3 regions of the Pantoea agglomerans genome follow, and region 3 is predicted to be linked to each of the others. Evidence: predicted binding sites of a transcription regulator. Region 3 holds the regulator's gene; each other region holds the start of a gene.
What was found. Region 3 encodes CRP, which controls carbon source genes, mostly activating them, when cyclic AMP is high. Its sites were predicted from a motif close to ATGTGANNNNNNTCACAT; they were not measured.

Region 1 (3,279 bases), 1.1 Mb from region 3:
CGAGATCTCGCCGATATGCGCCACCACCGGCGCGCGGCCGTTAACTTCATCAAGACAGGTCTCGGTGACGGCGAGCTTCTCCTGCTCGTTCAGCACAAGGAACTCGCCGTTGGTGCCGCCGCAGAAGATACCGTTGCCTGCGGCCAGCTGGCGTTTTACCTGCTCGCGCTGGGCGGCGGGGTTATAAGCACCTTCCGAATCGAAGCAGGTCACGATAGCGGTCAATACGCCGGTAATTTTCTGACTCATATAATCCTCTTTATTCCTGATGTGAAGGGAACAGCGTCAGGTAGACGTCACGGACGTCATTCGCGCTGACGGCAGCGGGTACGTTCTTCATCAGACGTTGCACGTCGAGCGCCGCTTCCACTAAATAGGGCAGGTGATCCGGGCCGATGCCAAGCTCTTCCAGGCTGGCTGGCAGCTTCAGTCGTTTAACCAGCGCGGTGAACCAGGCCACCAGCGCGTGCGATTTTCTCTCGTTATCCAGCGAGGTATCCGCATCCGGCAGCAGATCGTAAGCCTGCGCGAATTTGTCTACCGCTGCCGGTCGTACAAAGGCCATGCAGGGTGCCAGCAAGATGGCGTTGGCGACGCCGTGCGGCAGATGATATTTGCCGCCCAGCGGATAGGACATGGCGTGCACCAGATGCGTGCCCGCATGGGCGATCGCCGCGCCGCCGTAATAAGAGGCCCACAGCATATCAAGCCGCGCCTGCAGGTTGTGCGGCTCGGCAACGGCAGTTTCGAGGCTGGCGAACAGCTTCTTCAGGCCGATCAGCGCGTAGTTGTCGCTTACCGGATTGGACACCGTGGCGGTAAAGCATTCAATCAAATGACAAAGCGCATCGATGCCGGTGGAAGAGGCGATATGCGGCGGCATGCTGGTGGTCAGCTCCGGCACCAGCGCCACGAAGTCGGGCAGCATCACCGGCGAGATAATGCCGACTTTGGTTTCACGTTCGGGAATAGCGAGGATCGCATTAGGCGTCGCTTCCGAGCCGGTGCCGGCGGTAGTGGGGATCAGCAGCGAGGTGGTGCGCGCGGTCGGCTTTTCGCCCGCCAGCAGCGCCTCCAGCGACGGGGCATTACTGACGCACAGCACCGAAAGCAGCTTGGCGACATCGAGCACGCTGCCGCCGCCGACGCCGATAACCAGATCCACATCGCGCGTGGGCAGCGCCGCCAGCACCGCGGCGACATCATGCTGGCTCGGTTCCGGCGGTACGCTGTTAATCACGCTGACGCGAACAATATGCTGTTTCAGCTGGGCGATAAGCGCCTGCACCGCCGGGATGGTTTCAATATTCTTGTCCGTCACCAGCAGCGCGCTGGCTTTTCCTTTCAGCAGATAGCTAATGTCGTTCAGCGCCTGAAAGCCGCTAATTACCGTGCTGTTGATATTCATTTTATACCCTTATTACTGCGAAGCCTGAGCGAATGATTAAATTTGGTCAAACGGGTGCGATATCTGTCACTTGCTGTGGTTAAGTTTATAGAGCATATCGATTTTGATTAATTTGATCTTGCTCACATATAATCAACCGTGATTGAATATAATCATTCGGTAGCAGCATGCAGCTCAACGGGAGAGAAGATGACGCAGAAGTCATGGAAAACGCCGGTGTTGGTTATTGCCGATGACTTTACCGGCGCTAACGACGCCGGCAGCGGGCTGGCAAAGGCGGGCGCTCGCGTGCACGTCCTGTTCAGCAGCGAAGCGCCGCTGGATGTCGCCGCCGCTGACGTCTGGGTGATCAGCACCGACAGCCGCGCCGTCAGCGCCGCAGAGGCGGCGGCGCGTACCGAAGCCGTGGTGCGGCGGCATCAGGATTTTATTGCGCAGGGCTGGCTGTTTAAAAAGATCGATTCCACGCTGCGCGGCAATATCGGCGCCGAAGTGCGCGCCGCGCTGGCTGCCAGCGGCAAGCAGCGGGCGCTAATCGTCCCCGCCGTGCCGCGGCTGGGACGGGTGACGCGCCGCGGCGAGGTGCAGGTCAACGGCGTGCCGCTGACCGAGACCGAATACGCCAGCGATCCAAAAACGCCGGTGATCAGCGCGCGGGTGTTAACGCAGCTTGGGATCGCGGGCAGGGAGATCGATCTCGCCGCGCTGCGCAGCGATCGCTTTGCCGCGCTGCTGGCGGAGCAGCAGGGCGCAGTGGTGATCGATGCGGAAAGCGAGAGCGATATTGCGCTTATCCTGGCCGCCGCCGCGCAGCTTGACGAAACGCCGCTGCTGGTGGGCGCCGCCGGACTGAGCGACGCGCTCGGCGCGCAGCTGGCGGTACGCGCCACTGCGCCGGTGCTGGCCGTTATCGGCTCGATGAGCGCCAGCGCGCAGCAGCAGATCGCCCGGCTGGCGGCGCAGCGAGATATCACGCTGGTGGATATCGATATCCGTCAGCTGTTTGAACGCCCTCGCTGGCCGGACGGCGCGCGCTGGGCGGAGCAGGCTCTCGCTGCGCTGCGCGCCGGTCGCCATACGGTGCTTCGCACCTGCCAGCACGCCGGGCAGCGTCATGAGATCGAGGCGCTGTGTCGGCAGCAGCAGATAACGCGCCAGCAGCTGGGCGAAGCGATTTGCCAGTTTCTGGGCGAACTGACCCTGATGCTCTGTCGCGCGCAGCGGCCCGCAGCGCTTTATCTCTCTGGTGGCGACGTAGCGATTGCGGTTGCGCAGGCGCTGGGCGCCAGCGGCTTTCAGATTCAGGGCATCGTGGCGGACTGCGTGCCGCACGGCGTCCTGCTTAACAGTGAATTTACCCTGCCGGTGATGACCAAAGCGGGCGGTTTTGGCGACGAAAACACCCTGGTAGCAGCCATTCGTTTTATTGAGGAGAAGTCGAGTGAGTAAAATTATTGCGGTGACCATGGGCGATCCGGCGGGCATTAGCCCGGAGATCATCATCAAAGCGCTGGCGGAAGGCGATCTTAACGGCGCGCCGGCGGTGGTGGTGGGATGCGCGGCGACGCTGCGCCGCATCCTTGCTCTGAACATTACGCCGCAGGTCGAGCTGCGCGTGCTGGATAGCGTAAAAGAGGCGCACTTCGCGCCAGGCATTATTAACGTTATCGACGAGCCGCTGGCCGATCCCGATGCGCTGAAGCCGGGCGTGGTGCAGAAGCAGGCGGGCGATCTCGCCTGGCGCTGCGTGAAGCGCGCCACCGAGCTGGCGCTGGCGGGCGAGGTTCAGGCTATCGCCACCGCGCCGCTGAATAAAGAGGCGCTGCACTCGGCGGGCCATCTCTATCCTGGCCATACTGAGCTGCTGGCGC
Region 2 (3,279 bases), 240 kb from region 3:
AAAGCCGCGACCGATGTTACCTGCTCCAAAATGTAACGCTTTCATAATATTGACCCATATCAAATGACGATGGGGCGGGCACGCCCGCCCCGGAAATCGGGACGGGCTTACCCGCCCCAGGGAAATCACGCAGGACGTTTAGGCGGCCGCCGGGCTGCCTGACAGCAGATCCAGCACTTCCTGCACGCTGGTGGTGTGCGCCAGCTTCTCAATCACGCTTTCGTCGTCCAGCGCGTTGGTCAGGCTGGTGATCACCTGGATGTGCTCGTTGTTGCGCGCCGCGATACCGATAACCAGGCGGGCCACGTCATCCGCATCGTCGCCGAACAGCACGCCCTGCGGATACTGACAGAACACCACGCCGGTTTTCAATACGCGATCTTTCGCTTCCACCGTGCCGTGCGGCACCGCAATGGACTCGCCCAGATAGGTGGGGGTGAGTTTTTCGCGCGCCAGCATCGCTTCGACATATTCCGGCTGCACGTAGCCGCCCTTCACCAGCTGTTCGCCGGCGAAGCGGATCGCCTGCTCTTTATTGCTGGCGCTCAGGCCGAGGAAGACGTTGTTCGCACCCAGCTTAAACAGATGGGGGTTGCTGGTGTCGTAGCTGTCCGCCAGCGCGGTCTGTACCACTTCGCGGTGCGCTTCGCTGCGGTTCGCCGCCACCAGGCGATCGGTCAGGTTGGTGTAGAGCGCGCTGTCGAGGAAGTTATTCAGCGAAATATGCTGCGCCTGCGGTGCCTGACGCATCGCGCGCTCGGTGAGGTCGCGGTGGGTGATCACCAGATCGACGTCGCCCGGCAGCGAGTTAATCGCGCTGTTGGTAACGGAAACGTTAGTGAGTCCCGCATCCTGCACTTTCTTACGCAGCACGCCCGCGCCCATTGCGCTTGAACCCATACCGGCGTCGCAGGCGACGATGATTTTGCGCACGTGGCTGACGTCAACGCTGCTGGCGTCGGCAACCACCGGCGCGCCCGCCACAGCCTGGCCTTTCGACTGAGCTTTCATATCATGCATGCGTTTGGTCGCCGCTTCGATATCGTCCTCTTCTTTGGCTTTGCTGGTTTTCAGCAGGATGGAAGAGACCACGAAGGAGACCGCAAAAGCCGCCACGATCGCCGCGATATTGGCGAAGTAGGCGCCTTTCGGCGTCATCGCCAGCACCGCCAGGATAGAGCCCGGCGAGGCGGGAGAGACCAGACCACCATTGAGCAGCGTCAGGGTGAAGACGCCGGTCATGCCGCCCAGAATCACTGCCAGCAGCAGACGCGGTGCCATCAGCACGTACGGGAAGTAGATTTCGTGGATGCCGCCGAGGAAGTGGATGATCGCCGCGCCGCCCGCGGACTGCCTGGCGCTGCCGCGGCCAAACATCATATAGGCGACCAGTACGCCCATACCCGGACCAGGGTTCGCCTCAATCAGGAAGAAGATCGATTTGCCCGCTTCGCTTGCCTGCTGGATGCCCAGCGGTGAGAAGATGCCGTGGTTGATGGCGTTATTAAGGAACAGTATTTTCGCCGGTTCAACAAAGATGGAGGTCAGCGGCAGCAGGTTGTTCTGCACCATCAGGTTGACGCCTGCGGCGAGAATATGGGACAGCCCCTCTACCAGCGGCCCGATGGCGAGAAACGCCAGCAGCGCCAGCAACATACCGATAATGCCGGCAGAAAAGTTGTTGACCAGCATTTCGAAGCCGCTTTTGATTTTACCGTCAACGGCGCGGTCAAAAGATTTGATCGCCCAGCCGCCCAGCGGACCGGCAATCATGGCGCCGAGGAACATCGGCATATCGGCGCCGACGATCACGCCCATAGTGGTAATAGCGCCAACTACGCCGCCGCGATCGCCGCCAACCAGACGGCCACCGGTGAAACCGATCAGCAGCGGCAGCAGGTAGGTGATCATCGGACCGACCAGCTTCGCCAGCGTCGCGTTAGGGATCCACCCGGTCGGGATAAACAGCGCGGTAATGATACCCCAGGCGATAAACGCCCCGATGTTAGGCATCACCATATTACTCAGAAAGCGACCAAAGCTTTGAACCTTGACCTTGACTGATGAGGACATAAAGCCACCCCTTATCGAGACGCGCTGCAATAAGAGAGCGCGTTTGTTTTTGTTAAGCCAGCACGGCGTCGAGCCGTCGCTATTACTGTATGCAGGCGGACTCTAACACGCGAATATGACGCTGCGTAGCGGGCGGCCTAAGTGTGATCAAGATCACTTAACTACAGTGGTGGCAGGGGCTTTTTTGGTGATTTAGATCACATAACATCGGCTTAAAAAACCGGCAAAGACGATTTTTTCGCCACAAAACCGGGATATATGTGACTAAAATCACATTTAGATCATCTCGGTTTGTTTCATATATGTGACGAAGTTCACAAACTATTTTTGATTGAAAATGCGCCAGATCACACTACTGGCGGCGCGTTTGTCGGGCGGACAATAAAGTGAAAAGCGGTAATGCGGGGAGGCCGGGACAAGCGGCAAACTTGTCCCGGAGGAGGCTTTACTGCAGGCCGTTCTGCACGGCGGTCTGCGCCTGAGTCAACGCCTGCGCGTTGGCGGAGATGGTGCTCATCAGCGCGTTATACTGCGTGACCTGATCGGGCGTCGGGAACTGAACGGCGCTATTGTTAAAGCTCACGCGCGGCCCCTGCTGCTGCAGAAAGTCGCCCGCCTGCGCCGCGCCCTGGCTCAGCGCCTGCAGCTTCGGCAGCAGCGGCACCAGCTGGTTAGCTGGCTGCGTAACCACTTTATCGTAAGCGGCGTCGTAGACCTTCTTCAGATCCTCTTCCTGCTTAAGCGAGGCCTTGCTGCTGTCCGCCTGCATTTTGGCGCTCTCCAGCTGCTGCGTGACAATCACCAGCGCGCCGTTCGCCTGACGCAGCGCGTCGCGGCGCGTCAGGTAGTCCTGCGGTACGTGGATCGCCGACAGCTCATCAACCACCGGACGCATGCCCTGATCAATCGCCTTATTCACCTGCTGGGAAAAGCCGTAAAGAATGGCGTAGTCGCCCGCGTACTTGCCAAAATTCTGCTTCTGGCTTTCGCTCAGGCTTGGCAGATGTTCGCCGCTGCGCATAACGGTGTTTTGCAGAAAGTCGATAAAGGCCTTGCGCTGATCGCCCTCTTTGTCGCCGCACGCGGTGAGGTTAAGCACCAGCAACGCGGCGCCGAGCAACATGCCGGTACGCATCCAGATGCGAGAAATTCCTGATGCCATAAGGGCAACTCCTGTAAATGAGAATGTGGATAACTGAGGAATGG
Region 3 (3,279 bases):
CAGCGAATAGACCGCCGTCACGGTAAAGCCGATCATCGACCAGCCGTAGTATTTGCGCGTTACCAGATAGCTAACCAGCGTTACCGCCAGCATAAACAGCAGCACCAGCGATTCCGGCACCGCGAAGCGCAGCGAGGCGGCGGCGATTACCAGGCCGGCGAAGGTGCCCAGCGCCCGGTGCTGGATGCGCACCCGCGTGGCGCTGTAGCCGTTCTGGCTGACAAACATAATGGTCATCAGGATCCAGTAGGGCTTGGGAATATCGAACAGCATCGCCAGCGCGCTGCCGAACATCAGCATCACGGCGAAGCGCGCGGCGGTGCGCAGCGCGGCGGACTTCAGCGACAGATAGCTGCGCAGCGCGGGCAGCAGCGGCAGGCGGCGCTGGCGGTCGGTCATCAGGTCGCGCTGATAGAGCGGCTTTTGCGTGCGCAGCACGCGCGCGATGCGGCTGAAGTGGTAGTAGCAGAAGTGGCCTACCGGATTATCGGGGTGCTGACGGGCGATCTTCTCCAGCGCGCCGAGCGGCTTCTCCATATCGAAACGGCTCGGCAGCTGGTGATAAAGGATGGCGTCGGCCAGGGCGCGCAGCCGCGCCGAGATAATTTTGGCGTTCCAGCGGATCACCGCTTCCGCATGGCTGCGCTCCACCAGCTTCTGCACCTCTTCCGGCTGGTGCAGGCTGACGGAGATATGCTCCTGCAGGTCGAGCGCCACCTGAAACGCGCGCGTCAGCCGCTTATGGCTGTTGTCGCGGCTGGCGGAGAGCATATGCATCTGCTGATAGCAGGTGTTGATCAGATCGACCGCTTTCTGCTGGCGCGCCAGCAGCGGGGGCAGCGCTTTTTCCGGATCGGTGAGCTGGGTCAGCAGGGTATATTTCGCGTCGCAGTAGTCCGCCAGTTCGCGGTAGATCAGGCTCAGGGTTTCGCGCATCGGCTGCTCTTTCCACAGCCAGAACCAGAACCAGTTAAAGAGCCCGTACCAGAGCGTGCCGCCGATATAGAGCAGCGGGGGCACGTAGATCGGCATGCGGCCAATCAGGCTCAGGGTAAAGATAGCCGCCACCAGCGTGCCGGAGAGCAGGCGGCCGTGAAGCGGGCTGATTTCGCCGGTGACGCCCAGCAGCAGCGGCAGCGCAAAGAGCACGACAGGCAGCGGCACGCCTTTCAGGGTTAACAGCTGGATCAGAAAGCTGCCGAGGGCGAACAGCGAGCCGCCAACGATCAGACGCTTAAAGAAGCGCTTATGGGGCGTATCCAGACCCGCAACGTTGCAGCAGGCGGGCACAAGAGAGAAGAGCAGGCCTTTTTGCAGATCGCCGAACAGCCAGCCGAGCGCCACCGGAATGCAGAGCACCAGCGTCTGCCGCAGGGCATAGTTAACTTCGGGGTGATAGATGATTCGACGCCACATCACTTCACTACAGGCAGTAACGGCGTGACGGTAACATCACGCCGTGAGTGAGAGGAAATCAGCGGGTGCCGTAAACGACAATGGTTTTGCCGTGTGCGGAAATCAGGTTCTGGTCTTCCAACATTTTCAAAATGCGGCCCACGGTTTCGCGTGAGCAACCAACGATTTGGCCAATTTCCTGACGAGTAATTTTGATTTGCATGCCGTCGGGATGCGTCATGGCGTCTGGCTGCTTCGCCAGGTTAAGCAGGGTTTGTGCAATACGTCCGGTCACGTCGAGGAAAGCTAAATTGCCCACTTTTTCCGAGGTAACCTGCAGACGGCGCGCCATCTGCGAAGAGAGACGCATTAAAATATCCGGGTTCACCTGAATAAGCTGACGGAATTTCTTGTAGGAAATTTCCGCTACTTCGCACGCGGTTTTCGCGCGTACCCAGGCGCTACGCTCCTGGCCTTCTTCAAACAGGCCAAGCTCGCCGATAAAATCACCCTGATTCAGGTAAGAGAGGATCATCTCTTTGCCCTCTTCATCTTTGATCAGCACCGCAAGGGAACCTTTCACGATGTAGTAGAGGGTTTCAGCCTTCTCACCCTGATGAATCAGCGTACTTTTGGATGGATATTTGTGAATATGGCAATGGGACAGGAACCATTCGAGTGTAGGGTCTGTTTGCGGTTTGCCGAGAACCATTCGCTATTATCCTCTGTTGTAATCGTGCCCAAAACGCGGGGGGAACTTGTCCCTGCAAGGCGATGAAAGCTTTAAGCGTTTCCCCTAAAGGAGATTATTCGGGCCTTATTTTGCGCCAGGCGCTTGATGTGTCCCGTCTTCGTCCTTAACAGAACGAACTATTTTCAGCACTGTTTGTAGCACAGCTTTTGCCGACTGTCTTCTGTTGTCTCGCTTCAGCAAAGGGGGGATTACTCTGGATTGCTGTTTGCCAGGTGAACGCGTACTCTGGCGGCAAAAGGGCTATTCTTGAGGTGGAAACATGCAGGCAAGAGTGAAGTGGATCGAAGGATTAACCTTTCTCGGCGAGTCGGCGTCAGGGCATCAGATCCTGATGGACGGTAACTCCGGCGATAAAGCGCCAAGTCCAATGGAAATGGTGCTGATGGCGACGGGCGGCTGTAGCGCCATCGATGTGGTTTCCATATTGCAGAAGGGCCGCAACGAGGTAGTGGACTGTGAGGTGAAACTGACCTCGGAGCGTCGTGAAGAGGCGCCGCGCCTGTTTACCCATATCAATCTGCATTTTGTGGTGACCGGCAAGGCGCTGAGCGATAAAGCCGTGGCGCGCGCGGTAGATCTCTCGGCGGAAAAATATTGTTCGGTGGCGTTGATGCTGGGCAAGGGCGTTGAGATTACCCATAGCTATGAAGTGGTCGCGCTGTAAAAAAGCGCACTGTACGTAAGGAGCGGGTGGCAAGGGCCGAAGAGCAAAGCGTCCCGCGCCATGGACAAAAACGCCGGGAGCGTTTTTGAACAACGCAACGCGTTGGCCCGTTTACGGGCGCCCCTCAAGGATGAGGGGCGTATACGCGCGGGCCGAGCTGGCAGGGAGGCCGTTTTTTGCGTCTTTGCGATCGGGCCTTGCTACCCGCGACCGCGCCAGACCTGGTCAGGCGATCTGCTTGCCTTCCATCAGCCGCTGCACCAGCGGCGCCATAATCAGCTCCATCGCCAGACCCATCTTGCCGCCCGGCACCACCAGCGTATTCATATGCGAAATAAACGAGCCCTGCAGCATCGCCAGCAGATAGGGGAAGTCGATATTCTCCAGCCCGCGAAAGTGAATAACCACGAAGCTCTCATCCAGCGACGGAATTTCGCGCGCGGCAAACGGGTTTGAAGTATCAACG

Region 1: the regulator CRP is predicted to act here: its motif matches at 1,519-1,536, upstream of LB453_RS18625 (iron-containing alcohol dehydrogenase).
Region 2: the regulator CRP is predicted to act here: its motif matches at 2,215-2,232, upstream of LB453_RS02710 (PTS mannitol transporter subunit IICBA).

Annotation. Positions count from the first base shown of each region.
Region 1 is NZ_CP083809.1:3,317,257-3,320,535, reverse strand. It holds gene LB453_RS18630 (dihydrodipicolinate synthase family protein) at 1-249, opposite strand, end outside; gene LB453_RS18625 (iron-containing alcohol dehydrogenase) at 260-1,408, opposite strand; gene dtnK (D-threonate kinase) at 1,598-2,857, shown strand; gene LB453_RS18615 (D-threonate 4-phosphate dehydrogenase) at 2,850-3,279, shown strand, end outside.
Region 2 is NZ_CP083809.1:58,621-61,899, forward strand. It holds gene mtlD (mannitol-1-phosphate 5-dehydrogenase) at 1-45, opposite strand, end outside; gene LB453_RS02710 (PTS mannitol transporter subunit IICBA) at 139-2,073, opposite strand; gene LB453_RS02715 (DUF3053 domain-containing protein) at 2,519-3,235, opposite strand.
Region 3 is NZ_CP083809.1:302,119-305,397, forward strand. It holds gene LB453_RS03810 (YccS/YhfK family putative transporter) at 1-1,416, opposite strand, end outside; gene crp (cAMP-activated global transcriptional regulator CRP) at 1,475-2,107, opposite strand; gene LB453_RS03820 (OsmC family protein) at 2,409-2,813, shown strand; gene LB453_RS03825 (phosphoribulokinase) at 3,039-3,279, opposite strand, start outside.